2 regions of the Paraliobacillus zengyii genome follow, and region 1 is predicted to be linked to the other one. Evidence: riboswitches for the same ligand, from Rfam matches in the RefSeq annotation. Region 1 holds a riboswitch; the other holds the start of a gene.
The links. A riboswitch is a leader RNA that binds a small molecule or an ion and turns the genes downstream of it on or off. The one in region 1 is predicted to bind S-adenosylmethionine.
Positions count from the first base shown of each region.

Region 2: linked by a shared signal. The riboswitch ahead of DM447_RS13740 (methionine ABC transporter ATP-binding protein) and the one ahead of DM447_RS17265 (PLP-dependent aspartate aminotransferase family protein) in region 1 are both predicted to bind S-adenosylmethionine.

Region 1 covers NZ_CP029797.1:3,519,156-3,527,135, reverse strand. Annotated here, with positions in the region: gene DM447_RS17275 (ABC transporter permease) at 1-398, opposite strand, end outside; gene DM447_RS17270 (aliphatic sulfonate ABC transporter substrate-binding protein) at 415-1,419, opposite strand; gene DM447_RS17265 (PLP-dependent aspartate aminotransferase family protein) at 1,483-3,279, opposite strand; SAM riboswitch class I at 3,348-3,452, opposite strand; SAM riboswitch class I at 3,523-3,623, opposite strand; gene DM447_RS17260 (alpha/beta hydrolase) at 3,710-5,413, opposite strand; gene DM447_RS17255 (NAD(P)H-dependent oxidoreductase) at 5,673-6,224, shown strand; gene DM447_RS17250 (cation-transporting P-type ATPase) at 6,421-7,980, shown strand, end outside.
Region 2 covers NZ_CP029797.1:2,706,406-2,714,385, reverse strand. Annotated here, with positions in the region: gene DM447_RS13795 (VLRF1 family aeRF1-type release factor) at 1-343, shown strand, start outside; gene DM447_RS13790 (Fur family transcriptional regulator) at 399-806, opposite strand; gene DM447_RS13785 (metal ABC transporter permease) at 803-1,657, opposite strand; gene DM447_RS13780 (metal ABC transporter ATP-binding protein) at 1,679-2,434, opposite strand; gene DM447_RS13775 (spore coat protein) at 2,592-2,912, opposite strand; gene DM447_RS13770 (hypothetical protein) at 2,928-3,215, opposite strand; gene DM447_RS13765 (arsenate reductase family protein) at 3,405-3,761, shown strand; gene gcvH (glycine cleavage system protein GcvH) at 3,796-4,182, shown strand; gene DM447_RS13755 (toprim domain-containing protein) at 4,313-4,669, shown strand; gene DM447_RS13750 (thioredoxin family protein) at 4,680-4,982, shown strand; gene DM447_RS13745 (TlpA disulfide reductase family protein) at 4,988-5,407, opposite strand; SAM riboswitch class I at 5,532-5,646, shown strand; gene DM447_RS13740 (methionine ABC transporter ATP-binding protein) at 5,742-6,770, shown strand; gene DM447_RS13735 (methionine ABC transporter permease) at 6,760-7,428, shown strand; gene DM447_RS13730 (MetQ/NlpA family ABC transporter substrate-binding protein) at 7,492-7,980, shown strand, end outside.

The DNA.
Region 1 (7,980 bases):
GCTAGTGATGGAATCGAACGAAAGGCTTGTATAATTGGATCAAATAATTGTTCCGCTTTTTGATAGAAACCAACAAGAGAACCTAATAGTATGGCTACAAGTGTTCCAATTACAAAACCAGCAAAGACACGATAAACGGTAATGCCAATATGCCCCCATAATTCGCCAGTCTGGCCCATTTCCAGAATGGTTAAGAATATTATTGAAGGAGCCGGGAGTTGGTAGGAGGGGAAGACCCCCGCTTTACTTAGAAGCTCCCAGAAGATAAGCAATATAACTGGTAATATACTGCCTAAAATAATAGTTTGTGAACGTTTATTTCTAGCTTTTTTAAGTTTATCCTTTTTCACTTGACTCGTAACATATGCACTTGAAACATCAGCTTCATTTTTAGACATTTGTTATTCCTCCCACTTATTCAACTGTTTCTTCTGCAAAAGCGGGGTTAATTAATTCATTCGTAAGTTCCTCGATATTAGCATCTGCATCAATAACTTCCCCATCTTGCAAAATGCCTCCAGATTCAATTAATGCTTCGATATGAACATCACCAGGAATTGGATTAGAAAAATCATTTCTTTCTAATTGGATTTTTGCAACTTCTACATCAATATCTGCTTCTTCAGCTAATAATTCAGCGGCTTCCTCAGGGTTTTCAAGGATCCAATTTCTAGCTTTTTCGTATACTTTAATCACACGATTTACGTAATCAGGATAATTTTCAGCGAATTCATTTCTTACGTTTAAGAATCCATACGTATTAAAATCAGCATTACGGTAGAACAATTCAGCGTCTGCTTCAATTTCCAGTCGTGCCATATGAGGATCAAGTCCTGCCCATGCGTCAACTTGCCCAGAAACAAGTGAGGATGCACCGTCGCCATGTTGTAAGTTAACAATTTCTACTTCATCAGGATCGATATTTTCAGCTGCCAATGCACGTAGTAGGAAAATATACGGATCTGTTCCGATTGTTGCTGCAACCTTTTTACCGGTTAAGTCAGCTACTGACTCAATGTCAGAATCGGGATTCGTTACGAGTGCTGTCCATTCAGGTTTTGAATAGATATAAACATTTTGAATTGGTGAACCATTTGATTTAGATATTAAAGCTGCCGCTCCAGCTGTAGAACCGAAGTCGACACTATCACTATTCAAGAATTCTAAAGCTTTATTACTTCCTTGACTTAATGCCCATTCAATCTCAATACCTTCTTCTTCAAATTCTTCCTCAGCCCAACCGAATTTCTTTAAAACTAAACTAGTTGGAGAGTAGTATGCGTAATCTAAACGGATTTCTTCTGGACCTGTTTCTTCTCCACTTGTATCAGATGAACAACCTACAGCTATTACCAATACAACACCTACAAGAATAATTGCAAGAAAGCTTCTAACATCAATCAATGCTATTTTTTTCAATTTTATTTGCCCCTTTGTTTTTACTAATCGACTTTTATCTCTATAAGCCAATTATAGTTTCATTTAAATTTCACATGCATATGTTGAAATTGACCCGCGTAAACGTTGTGCCTCTTTATACGTACATCTGTTATGGATTACTTCTAATCCTGCTTCGCTGGCAATTGCAGCAGCTTCTGGTGAGACCACACCTTCTTGCAACCAGAAGACTCTTGGTTTGACTTCAATTGCTTCTTTTGCAACGCCAATTGCTGCTTCTGGACTTCTGAATACTTGAACAATGTCAATCGCTTCAGGGATACTCTTTAAATCTGGATAAGCTTTTTCACCCAATATTTCTGTTTCACGTGGGTTAACTGGAATGATTTTATAACCGAGACGTTGCATTTTTCTTGCTAGACGGTAACTTGGTCTTGCTTCTTTACCGCTTAATCCAACAATGGCTAACGTCTTTTGTCTTGTTTTTTCAACGCCATCTATTTCAAATCGTTCGTAAGGGGAGTTTAACGCCCATTTAATGATTCCTTCATCGTTGATGACAATGTCATTTGTTTCGCCTTTGCCAATACCTGTTGCCTTAACTAATGCTTGATTTAGATCATGGATAATATCATCAAGCGATTCAAGACCTACAGATAATCTTACCAATTCTTCTTTAACACCAGTTTCAATTAACTTCTCTTTTGATAATTGTTGATGTGTTGTCGAAGCTGGGTGAATTATTAATGATTTAGCATCTCCAACATTGGCTACGTGTGACCAGAGCGAGACATTATCAATCAATTTTCTTCCTGCATCTCGGCCACCTTTAATACCAAATACGAGAATGGAACCAAAACCATTATTTAGAATATCCTTTGCTAAGGCATGTGAACTGTGACTTTCAAGCCCAGGATAATCAACCCAATCAACTGCTGGATGGTTATCTAAATAGTTGGCTAGTTTAATTGCATTTTCATTATGGCGCTGTACACGTAGATGTAAAGTTTCTAATCCTTGGATAAGTTGGAAAGCATTATATGGACTCAATGATGCACCAAAATCACGTAACAATTGCACACGGACTTTCGTACTAAATGCTAAAGTGCCGAAATCTGTTGCATAGCGAATACCGTTATAGCTTGGATCAGGCTCTGTGAAAGTTGGGAATTTTTCTGAATTCCAGTTAAATCGACCACCATCAATGATAATTCCACCGATTGTAGTACCATGTCCGCCTATCCATTTGGTAGCAGAGTGTACGACAATATCGGCACCGAGTAAAATAGGTTTACACACATACGGCGTGGCAAAGGTATTATCGATAATTAATGGTACACCAGCCTCATGTGAGATTTCAGCTACTTTCTCTACATCCAAAACATGTAAGTTAGGGTTACCGATAATTTCACCGAAAACTGCTTTTGTTTTATCAGTAATTGCATCTTTAAAATTATCTGGATTACTTGGATCAACAAATTTTACATTGATTCCGTATCGAGGTAACGTTATAGCAAAAAGATTATATGTTCCACCGTATAAGTTAATCGCTGCTACAATTTCATCTCCCGCACTGGCTACATTTAAAATAGATAACGTAATGGCAGACATACCAGAAGAAGTCGCAACAGCAGCTACACCATCTTCTAATAGAGCTAACCGTTTTTCGAAAACTTCAACAGTGGGATTGCCAATTCTTGAATAAATGTTACCTGGTTCATCAAGCGAAAATAATCGTTCTGCGTGTTCAGAGTCATGAAATACATAAGAAGTAGTTTGATAGATTGGTACTGCACGTGAACCAGTTGTTGGATCGGGAGCTTGCCCGCCGTGTAATGCTAAAGTTTCGATGTCATACGTTGTGTTTTTTTCTTTTGTCATAGTAAAACCCTCCTGTAATGTTATAAAAAAGCCCTCTTCTTTAAGAAGAGGGCGGTAAATGCATGCTCTTCTTATCTATCAGAATGAATCTGCTGGAATTAGCACCTTTTAAGTAGTAACTTAATGGTTGCTGGGTGTCATCGGGCCAGTCCCTCTACCACTCTTGATAAGAGTTATTTTGTTTTATTTGCAAGAAAAACCCTCTTTCAACTGACGATGAAAGAGGGTTTTAATCCGCGAATTACTTCATCATCCAAAGCTTATGCTTTGCTGGTAGGGGCACCTTGCTGAGCAGGTTGCCGTGGAGTCGTTAAGCCAGATCTTTCGTCCACTCTTTATAAATGTTTAATGTTAAATAGAGTATACCACAGATATCTTATGTGTCTAGTGGGTTTTTTAAATTTATTTGAATATTCTTTATAAAAAGATATTATTTGTTTACATACATAAACCGTTCCATATAGTAAATAAAAGCTTGATTGTAGTAACTAGCAAAATAATAGTCCCCATTATGTCCGGCATAAGGCATCATTAGTAAAGTAGCTTGCTCATTTCCATTCTCTCGATACGCTTCATAGAAATCACGAGAAATAGATGCGTCAACAATGCCATCTGCGTCTCCTTGGAATATGAGTGCCGGCGGACTATCTTCTTTAACTAGGAGAGATGTATCCATAAACGAATCAGAACCGGCTATTCCAATATTTTTAGCTAATCCATTGGCAGGATAAATCGGGATAATACCATTTACATCAAGTTCAGGGTTTAAAACATCTTGATAATTCTCACTTGTAAGGCCTAAACCAGCTGCATTTGCTAATTGTCCACCTGCAGATGCCCCAGAGATAAAAACGGAGTCTAAATTCGCATTATAATCATCATTGTTTTCAACTAAATAATTAGTAAAAAGACCGATGTGACGGACCATATCATCAAGAGAGAAGTCAGCAACGATATTTTCGGGGACTGGTGCAAATTCAACAAATTTATCCTCACTACTTAATCCGTACTGAATATCAAATACTACATAGCCTTGACTTGCGAAGTACTTATTAACTGCTGCATTGTTAGATGATCCTTTGTCACCAATTGTCCAACCGCCACCATGAATTCGAATTAAAACAGAGCTATTTCCAGGCAATTGGGCTGGATTTGATGTCGGTAGATAAGCATCGAAGTGTAATTCAATTCCTTCATCCACACCCTCTGTTCCTGAGTAGAATAAAGTGTCTTGTTCAAGATTATAGTTTTCAGTTGATAATCCGAAAAAGTAAGCCGGTAATGAAAAAGGTACGTCTAAAAAAGTATCTGTCATACTATCAGTTAATGAATTTTGATCCGCTTCATTTAATGTGTTTGAAAAGTCATTTTCCATCTCTGAAAAGGTTAATACGGTTGTAACGAGAGGAACAGAAAAGGTGATAGAAACAGCTATTCCTATAATAGAAGTTATGATACTAATAAACGAAAGGTTTTTACCAGTCCGCATTCTAAGAATCAGTGCGACGATTGCTAACGTTATTAAACTGAAAAACAAAGCATATCCAGGAACGAATAATTCAACAATGCTACCATTATTTTCTCCTCTTATTAGTAGAAACGATACATATGCTCCTAAAAGCAGACAGAGTATCCATAGACTTATCATCAGGATATGGAAGAATCCCTTCTTATCTTGCGTCATTGTGTTGCTAAATCTTATGTATCCCATGTTATTTAGACTCTTACGTGTCGTTCCTGCTATTATCCCGCCTAAAATAAACAAACTAAGTAATAGAATTATAGAAACCATACTTCGTGAAGTTGTATTTAAAGGATCAAAAGAAGCGATGGAGTTTAGAATAGGCAAGAGTAACATTATTAAGATTGTGAAGGTTAAATAGAAGTAATCGAGACCCTTCTGATTACTAGGAATAGCAGCCACAATAAAGTTACCTAAAAGAGTTAACATCATAAAAATACCGTAGATATTCCATAACCCATTTGAACTATCAATTAATAGATAAACAATTCCTGCTATAATCGTTAAGCTATTTGCTAGTATAAGCATGCTAGAGAAGCTACTTGCAAAAGAACGACTAGGCTTCGTAAATAGGTTTGTTTGGTTTAATTGTTTATTTAATGAAGTGCGCACGTTCAGTTCTCCTTTTTGTTTACTTACATTTTTTTCTTTGAGCCATGTTAATTTTAACATGAATACATATTTTAAGTAACTCAACTGTCGCAGAGTGAAACTGAAAAATAAGTCTTACCATTCAAAGCTAAAGTTGACTTCATGCTCCTTTCATAAGCATCACTGTGCTTAAGTTTTTTTACAAAAATAGATACTAAATTCCAGAGTTAGAACATATACTCTCTAAAAGTATGCATAAATGTTAGGGGATGAGAATGTAGTGAAACATATTTTAATCATCAACGGTCATCAAAAGTACCCACATAGTAAAGGGGATCTAAATCATACTATCTTTCAAGCAATAATTAAAAAATTAGAAACAGTATATCAAATAGATACAACGATTGTTGATCAGGGGTACGATATAACAGAGGAACAGGAAAAATTCTTATGGGCAGATATTATCATTTTCCAAACTCCTATTTATTGGTTTAGTGTACCAGGTAAATTCAAATCATATTTTGAACAGATCTATAAGCGAGATCTCTTTTTTACAGGCGGAAAGGGTTATGGGTGTGGTGGATTGTTAACGGATAAACAATATATGTTCTCTACAACATGGGGTGCACCGGAAGAGGCGTTTTTAAATAAAGCGGAATTCTTTGATGGGAAAGCTATTGATGATGTATTACTTCCGCTTCATAAAACACAGGAATTCACTGGGATGAAGCAATTAAAAACTTTTTCTGTTCACAAGGTTAAAACCCCTGATATAAGTGGATATCTAGAAAAGCTTGATAAACACTTAGAGGAAGTATTTGATTTATCGTAGTGCTACCCAAAACCTAATTACTTTAATTTTCACCTTACAATAGTGAAAACAGTGTCTTAAAAAGGCGCTGTTTTTTTATTTGGTGTATAGATATTTTTAAAATATAAATAATAAGTGAATATATTAATGTGTTTGATAGCAGATAAAGTTGAAAATGTATTACTATATGTGAATTTTAGAAGGAAGGAGATGAAATATGAACAAACAGAAATGGTTCCATTATGGAATAGAAGATGTAGTGGAGAATTTAAATACGGACAGAAAAACTGGACTTACGATTAAAAATGTAGATAAGCAACAAGAAAAATGGGGTAAAAATGAACTGCCAGAGCAGGAAAAAGATCCAGTATGGCTAAAGTTTATTCGACATTTTAAAGATGTATTAATCTATGTATTATTAGTAGCAGCAGTTATTACAGCGATATTAGGACATTATATTGATACGGTTGTTATTATTCTTGTCGCGTTAATCAATGCAACAATCGGCTATATTCAGGAGAATAAAGCGGAGAAAGCATTGGAAGGGATTAAAAACATGTTATCGTTGCAAGCAACAGTTATTCGTAACGGAGAGCGTTCAGATATACCATCTAATGAACTAGTACCAGGGGATCTTGTTATATTGCGAGCCGGTGATAAGATACCAGCTGATGTTCGATTAATACAAGCAGATAATTTAAAAATAGAGGAATCACCTTTGACGGGTGAGGCGATTTCAGTAGACAAAAATACAGAACCTTTACCAGAAGATACAGTATTAGGTGATCGGACAAATTTGGCTTTCTCAGGTACATCTGTTGCGAGTGGTTCTGGTAAAGGTCTTGTAGTGGAAATTGGAGAGCATACGGAAATTGGTAAAATAAACAAATCAATTACAGAAGTGGAGGAAATTCAAACACCACTGCTACAACAAACTGCGAAATTTGGAAAGATGATCTCAATTGTTATTTTATTTTTAGCAGCAGCGTTATTTGTTTTTGGTTCTCTGTTTCATGATTACGAAATGGGAGAATTATTACTAGCGGTAATTGGTTTAACTGTTGCAGCTATTCCAGAAGGTCTACCAGCTATATTATCAATTATTTTAGCGCTTGGAGTTCAAACGATGGCGAAAAAGAATGCCATTATGCGTAACTTGCCTTCTGTTGAAACATTAGGAGCAGTATCGGTAATTTGTTCAGATAAAACGGGAACATTAACGAAAAACGAAATGACAGTACAAGCAGTGATGACTGCTAAAGCAGAATATCGTGTTACTGGATCGGGTTATGCCCCAGAAGGAAGTATACAAACTGGTCAAAAGGAAGTTAGCGTTACTGAAAATCAGGTTTTACAGCAATTTTTAACCGCAGTAAAAACAGTAAATGATACAACGCTTAGACGTAATAAGAAGGATGAATGGGTTATTAGTGGTGAGCCGACAGAAGGTTGTTTAATAACATTAGCTGAAAAAGCTAGTGAACCCGTTGCACGACTTGATGTAATTTCAAAGATCCCGTTTGATTCTTCTTATAAATATATGGCGGCACTTGTAGAAGAAGATGGCCAAAAAATCATTTATGTAAAAGGTGCTCCTGATCGATTGTTTGACATGGCAAACTTGAAAAACGATACAGAAGACCGTAAAATGTGGGAAGACAAGATGCAGAGACGAACAGAAAAAGGGGAGCGTATAATAGGCGCAGCAATGAAATATGTCGATGCTTCTACAGAACAAATTGACCATGAAGATATTATAGATGGATTAACAATGCTA
Region 2 (7,980 bases), 810 kb from region 1:
AGAGCTAGGAAAAATAGTAAATACGGAACTATTCGAGTTAGATCTAGACACAGAAGATTGGCGACAGTTTGCTGGTCCACGAGCTAGCACAAGCGGAAAGAATCTACAAACTGATCTGTTTGATAAGCGATTTGAAGCTAATCAAAAACGTTGGTATAAAAACCTGGCACCAACCTTGGACAAGGTAGCTAAGAATCATAACTGGAAAAAGATTTATTTAGCAGGTGAAAAAGAAGAAGCACTTGATTTGGCTAGTTACATGCAAAAAGAAGTAGATAGTATCTTTTATCAAAATATATTAGATCATGAAGAATCACAGGTATTGGAAAAAGTACTTGCTTAACAAAAAGGGCTTCTCTTACAAAAAATGTAAGAGAAGCCCTTTCAACGTGATGCAGTTACTGACACTCAGGACATCTTCCATATATCTCAAACTTATGATCATCAATCATAAAGTTACTTAATTCTTCTTGTATATCATCCATTGGACAACTTAGAATTTCCTTTGTAACACCACATTCTTTGCAAATAAAATGATGATGATGATGCTGATCACATTTCATGCGAAAAAGCTTTTCACCATCAAGCTCTGTAGATTCAAGAATATCAAGCTGGTCAAATAAATGTAAGTTACGATATATCGTGTCAAAACTAATACCGACGAAATTAGGTTCCATATGTTGTAATAGATCTTTAGCTGTACGATATCGATCTTCATTGGAGAAATAATCTAATATAACTTCACGTTTATCAGTATATTTATAGCCTTTTTCTTTCAACACGGATAACGCTTCTTGTACTTTCATATGATCGCCTTCCTTCTAGTGAAATAATCCCATGCTTTTTTTAGACCAATTGTAATAAGTAAAATAAAAATAGAAGTCATAACAATCGTACCACCAGGCGGGATTTCAAAGTAATATCCTGTTACTAATCCTATAATAACAGATAATTCACCAAAAATGACAGAATAAAATATTGTTTGTTTAAACCCTTTGGCAATTCTAATACTCGCAGCAACAGGTAAGGTCATTAAAGCTGAAACGAGTAAGACACCGACAATTCGTATAGACGCTGAAATGACAAGTGCAACTAATACAATAAATATGAAATGGATTCGTTTTGCATGAATTCCAGATACTACCGCATGCTCTTCATCAAAAGAAAGCATAAAAAGCTCTTTGTAAAATAATATTATTACGAAGAGAACAATAATGGTAATGGTTAAAATACTCCATAGGTCGTTACGACTAACAGCTGATACAGACCCAAATAAATAACTATATAAATCCGTATTAAATCCATCTGCAAGGGAGATGAAAATGACACTAAGGCCAACACCACCAGATAAAATAATAGGTATTGCTAATTCTTGGTATGCCTTGTAAACACTGCGCAGGCGTTCAACAAACATCGATCCTATAACAGAAAAAAACATCCCAGAATAAAATGGGGAGATAATGGCTAATCCATATTTCTTTTCCATTAGTAAACCAAAGGCAATGCCACCTAAGGTTACATGAGATAACGCATCAGCAATTAACGATAGGCGCCGAACAACGACAAATGTTCCTAGTAATGGGGCAATGAAGCCAATTAGTAAGCCGGTATAAAAGGTGTTTTGTAAAAATTCATACGTAAAAAATTGCGTGAGCATAAGTACACTTCCTTAACTAATTTAATGCTGATGTGTGACAAGGTTTAGATCATGACCATAAAAGTGCGATAATTCTCTATCAGTCAAATTTGAGAATGATTTCGTGTCTCCGTGAAAATGCAAGGATTTATTTAAACAAGCAATACCATCTGCATGCTCAGTCATTGTTCCTATGTCATGTGAGACTAATAATAGTGTAATATTATTTTCTTCATTCAGACGATGCAGTAAGCCATAAAATTTTTGAACATTTTCAGTGTCAATTCCTACTGTTGGCTCGTCAAGAATCAATAAGGCAGGATCACTTACTAGAGAGCGCGCAATAAATATACGCTGTTGCTGTCCACCTGAAAGATCGCCAATGTTTCTATTGATATAATCTTGCATCCCAACCATTTTAATTGCATTTACAACCTTTTGTTTATCTGCTTTTTTAAAGAAGTGGAAATAACCTAATTTAGCAGTAATTCCTGTAGAAACAACTTCTCTTACTGTTGCAGGAAAACCTCGATTAAAACTATTTGCTTTTTGTGATACGAATCCAATTCTACTCCACTGTTTAAAGTCGGTAATATTTTTGTCAAAAAGTTTTATCGATCCTTGTTGTGGCTTTTCAAGACCGAGCAATAGCTTTATAAGTGTCGTTTTCCCACCACCATTTGGTCCAACAAGACCTAAAAAAGCACCTGTATTAATTTCTAGATTAATATCTTTTAATGCATGTTTATTATCATATGCAAAGCTAACATTCTCCATTGTTATAAGTGGTTTGGACAATTTATGAACCCCCGATTCTCTTACAAAATTCACTATAGCCTATTGTATCTTAATGATTGCATTTTGTAAATAAGAATAATTACGTTTTAAGTATGCTGTAAGTTAGGCGAATTAAAAAACGTGCTTCTCCATTAGGAAAAGCACGTTTTTATTAAGATTAATGGACTGGAAATTGATTAGTGTAACCACTATATTGTTGATTTGCTTGCTGAATTTTTTGTTGATCAGCTTTATCTATGCTATACCAACCATTTTTGAACATCAAATTATACAAATTTCTCTGACAATCTTGCGTTTCATTAAAAATAGCTAGTAAATCCTGATAAAACGTTTGATTACTGGCTTCGTTTAATGCAATACTGTATGATTGTGTCATATATTTTTCTGTAGATAACATGTCATTAATAAAGTCGCGGTCATTCATTTCAGGTGTTTTGTTAACTTGTGTTTCAGGGTTCTGAACCTTTTGCTGATTCATATCTTATCCTCCTTATTATTGCATCATTGAATTTGGTTGTTGATTTGTATGTTGTAAAATCTTTTGATAATGTTTTTGGTGCATCTGACAGACTTGTTCCAAAGCAGATTTGAGCTCAGGGATAGTGCATTGTTCAGCAAAAAAATGTGCCTTTTTTGTTGCATTTAAATTCCATGACATCATGTCAGTTAAATATAATAAGTCTTTTGAAGATACAACAGTAGGTGGTTGTTGCATAATTTGACCAGTTTGAGCAGGGTTCATATTTGTTGCTTGTTGTTGCTGTTGCTGTTGCTGTTGCATATGTGGTGTCCTCCTTTTAATTTGTGCATTTGTAATGTCACCATTACTAATGAAATTATACAGTGATGATTTAGAGGCATACTACTAGTCAGGTGTGCATTTTTCTTATATACTAATAGGAAATAATCAGGGTTTATAACAATTAAAAGAGGTTATTATGATAAACTAGAAATAAAGGAGTGACATACAATGACGATTACTTTTTATGCATATCCAAAGTGTGGTACGTGTCAAAAGGCAAAAAAATGGCTTGAACAAGAACAAGCTGCGTATACTGAAATACATATAGTAGAAAACCCACCAACCAAAGAACAATTACGTTCGATTATATCTAAAAGTGACATGCCAATTAAAAAGTTTTTTAATACAAGTGGTTTAAAGTATCGAGAGCTTGGATTAAAGGATAAGTTATTGGATGCAACGGATGAAGAGAAATTGGACTGGTTAGCTTCTGATGGCATGCTTATAAAACGACCATTAACAACTGATAATGAAAAGGTTACACTAGGATTTAAACTAGAAGAATTTGAACAGACTTGGAAATAGGTTAATTTAAAATACATTTATGGAGGTAGTTAGAGTGAGTTTACCAAAAGATTTGCGTTATTCCGAAGAACATGAGTGGGTTAAAGTAGAAGGAAATAAAGTACGAATTGGTATAACAGACCATGCGCAAGACGAATTAGGTGATATTGTATTTGTAGAATTACCTGAAGAAGGTGACGATATAGAGTCAGATGAGCCATTTGGTAGTGTAGAATCTGTTAAAACTGTTTCTGAGTTATATGCTCCAATTAGCGGGAAAGTGGTTGAAGTAAACGAGGAACTCGATGATAGTCCTGAATTTGTTAATGAATCTCCATATGATAAAGCGTGGATGGTTGTAATAGAACCAAGTGATTCATCTCAGATTGAGGCATTAATGACTCCAGAAGAATACCAAGCAATGATTGAAGATGACGAATAATTAATTATTGCATGTTTTTTTTCCTTTTTCATACAATATTACAGACAGTATAAGTTATAATCCCTTGTTACAAATGCAGTAACAAGGGATTACTTGTAAATAACGTTAATTAGTAAAGTAGGTGAAGCTCATGTCTTCAAATGATACTAAAAAGATCATTATTGTTGAAGGACGTACAGATAAAAAACAAATCGAAAAATTAATTGACGAATCAGTTACGATAATTTGTACAAATGGGACGCTGGGTGTTGAGAAGATGGAAGAGTTAATACTAGATTATGACTTAGACAATCGAGACGTTTTTATCTTGGTTGATGAAGACCATTCGGGTAATAAATTACGAAAGCAATTATCAATAGAATTACCACACGCAATACACATTTTTATTGACAAGACTTTTAGAGAAGTTGCAGCAACCCCAGAATTAGAACTAGCGACAGCATTATTAAGTAGAGGAATTACTGTAAACCCTAGTTATCTTATGTAAGGTGGGAAATATGATACCAATAACGCGTGAAACAATACGTACAGTAGTGCAACCAGATAAAATGATTTTTATTTATACCCCTTTTTGTGGAACGTGCCATTTAGCGAGAAGGATACTAGAAGAAATTGAAGAAGCTTCAAATGGAGCTGTTATATTTTATGAGCTAAATGCAGGTTTATTTCCTGAGGTGATGCAACAAGAAAGAATAGAAAGTGTTCCTTGTCTATTGATGACCAATAATGGAGAGCCGAGTAAAATATACTCGTTCGAATCGTTAGGTAAGTTAAATAATTTATTACATTCAAATCGCTGAACCTATCATTTAGGCATGATATTACCTACTGCTGTAACGATATCTAAGAAATTGGCTTTATCATTAAATTGTTTATAAATAGTTCCGGTTGAATCAATTAATACAGTAGTTGGAACACCCTGACATTGATATAAGTTATATATTTCTGTTCCTTTATCCATTAAAGTTGGCTGTTCCAAAAATTCTTTAGTGAAATCTACAGCTGCTGATTGATCGCGTTCTCTACCTGTAACATTAATAGTCAACATTTTCACTTTTGGATTGTCTAGTGATCGGTAAAGTTGTTCCTTCTTTGGTAAGTCGATGCTACAATCTAGGCACCATGAAGCCCAAAAAGTAAGAATAATGATACTGCCAAGGTCATCGTGTAAATGATAATTACCTTCTTTATTTAAATAGGGTAATACAAAATTTGGTGCTAACATTTAAATCATCCTTTTAATAGAATATTGCTATTATTCTAACACATTTTATGGCGTTAAAATATGTTGACATTGATTATTAGCATATGCTAAAATTACATTTAGTTAAAATAATTACATACATTATCTCTTATCAAGAGAGGTGGAGGGACTGGCCCGATGAAACCCGGCAACCGTTAAACATTTATTTGTGTTTAAAAAGGTGCCAATTCCTGCAGAGCAATTGCTTTGGCAGATGAGAGAACAGGAAAGTTATATTCGCCAGCCAAAAACGCGTCTTTCTGTTCTCTTGAACAGAAAGTCGTGTTTTTTAATTTGTGTAGAAAGAAGGAATAGTATGATATCAATTCAACACTTGTCAAAAGTTTATAAAACCAAATCTTCAACTATTCAAGCAGTAGATGATTTAAGTTTAAATATAGATAAAGGCGAAATATTTGGTGTAATTGGATATAGCGGAGCTGGTAAAAGTACCTTTATCCGTTTAATAAATCGACTGGAGGAACCATCAACTGGCGATATAATTATTGACAATCAAAAAATAACGTCATTATCTAAAAATGAATTAAGACTTTCACGTCAAGAAATTGGAATGATTTTTCAACATTTTAATTTGTTATGGTCAAGAACAGTTCGAGATAATATTGCCTTACCACTAGAAATAGCTGGTTTATCAAGGCAAGAGCGTTATAAGCGTGTTGATGAATTAATTGGACTTGTTGGTTTGACAGGCAGAGAAGATGCATTCCCATCGCAATTGAGCGGTGGTCAAAAGCAACGTGTTGGCATAGCAAGAGCTCTAGCTAACAATCCAAAAGTACTTTTGTGTGATGAAGCAACCTCAGCACTTGATCCAGAAACAACAGACTCTATTCTTTCTTTATTAGTAGATATTAATCAAAAACTTGGTTTAACTATTATCCTTATTACACATGAAATGCACGTTATCCAAAAGATTTGTCATCGTGTTGCAGTAATGGAAGAAGGTAGAATTGTTGAACAAGGTGATGTAGTAGAGGTTTTCTCGCATCCGAAACAGGGTGTTACGAAGAAATTTGTTGAACAAGTTATGGGGAAACCGGATGATGAAGTTACAGAAGAAACATTAATAAAGTCTGTTACAAAAGGAAAGGTTTTACGTTTACACTTTGTTGGTGAAACAGCAAATCAAGCTGTTATAAGTCAAGTTGCTAAAAGGTTTGATGTGGAAGTAAATATCTTGCACGGTAACGTTAAGCAAACGCAGGCAGGGGCTTACGGTACCTTATTTGTGAATGTAATAGGTGAAGAAGAAGTAATAGAAGAAGCACTAAGATTTATTACTTCTACATCTGTTGAAGTGGAGGTGAAAAATAATGCTAACTAATCCATTTCCGAACGTTGACTGGATGGATCTATTATTTGCAATGGGTGAAACATTCTATATGACAATGCTTGCTTTAATTGGAACCTTAATTTTTGGTGTTATTTTAGGGTTATTATTATATCTTACAGCGAATGACGGCATTTGGGAAAATAAACTATTGAATTTCATTGTATCGTCAATCGTTAACGTTTTTCGCGCGATTCCATTTGTTATTTTGATATTATTACTTATTCCATTTACTGATTTTCTAATTGGAACGATACGTGGTCCCAATGCGGCTTTGCCAGCTTTAATTATTGGATCAGCACCATTTTATGCTAGGTTGGTGGAAATAGGTTTAAGAGAAGTGGACAAGGGAGTAGTAGAAGCAGCTAAATCAATGGGTGCAAAAACAACAACAATTATTTATAAAGTGTTGTTAAAGGAATCCACTCCAGCACTCGTTTCAGGTTTAACGGTAACAGCTATAGCCTTAATTGGTTACACCGCAGTTGCCGGAGTTATAGGTGCAGGTGGTTTAGGTGACTTTGCTTATTTCCATGGATTTATGCGTAGAGACTTTGATGTTGTTTTTGTTTGTACAGTCTTAATTGTAATAATTGTATTCATCTTCCAATTTATTGGTGATGCGATCACCAATAAAATGGATAAAAGGTAACCGTTAATAATACCCACTATGTTGGGAATTATATATAAAACAAAAAAAGGGGAGCAATGCAAAATGAAAAAACTTGTAACATTAATATTGTTAGTATCTGTTGGGATTATATTAGCGGCATGTGGAAACGGAGATTCAGAGGACAATGTGATTAAGGTCGGTGCAACAAGTGTGCCACATGCTGAAGTTTTAGAGGAAGCTCAACCATTATTAGAAGAAGAAGGTATAACATTAGAAATCGAACAATATACAGATTATAGTTTACCAAACCAGGATTTAGTGGATGGCACAATTGATGCTAACTACTTCCAACATGTTCCATTCATGGAAACTGAAATTGAAGAAAAGGGCTATGATATTGTTAATTTAGGTGGCGTTCATTTAGAACCAATGGGTGTTTACTCTCAAAGTATTGAAAGTATTGATGACATTGAAGAAGGAACAGAAGTAGTTATTAGTCGTAATGTACCAGATCATGGTCGTATCCTTTCTTTATTTGAATCAAATGGTCTAATAACATTAGCTGATGACGTTAAAAAATCAGAAGCGACT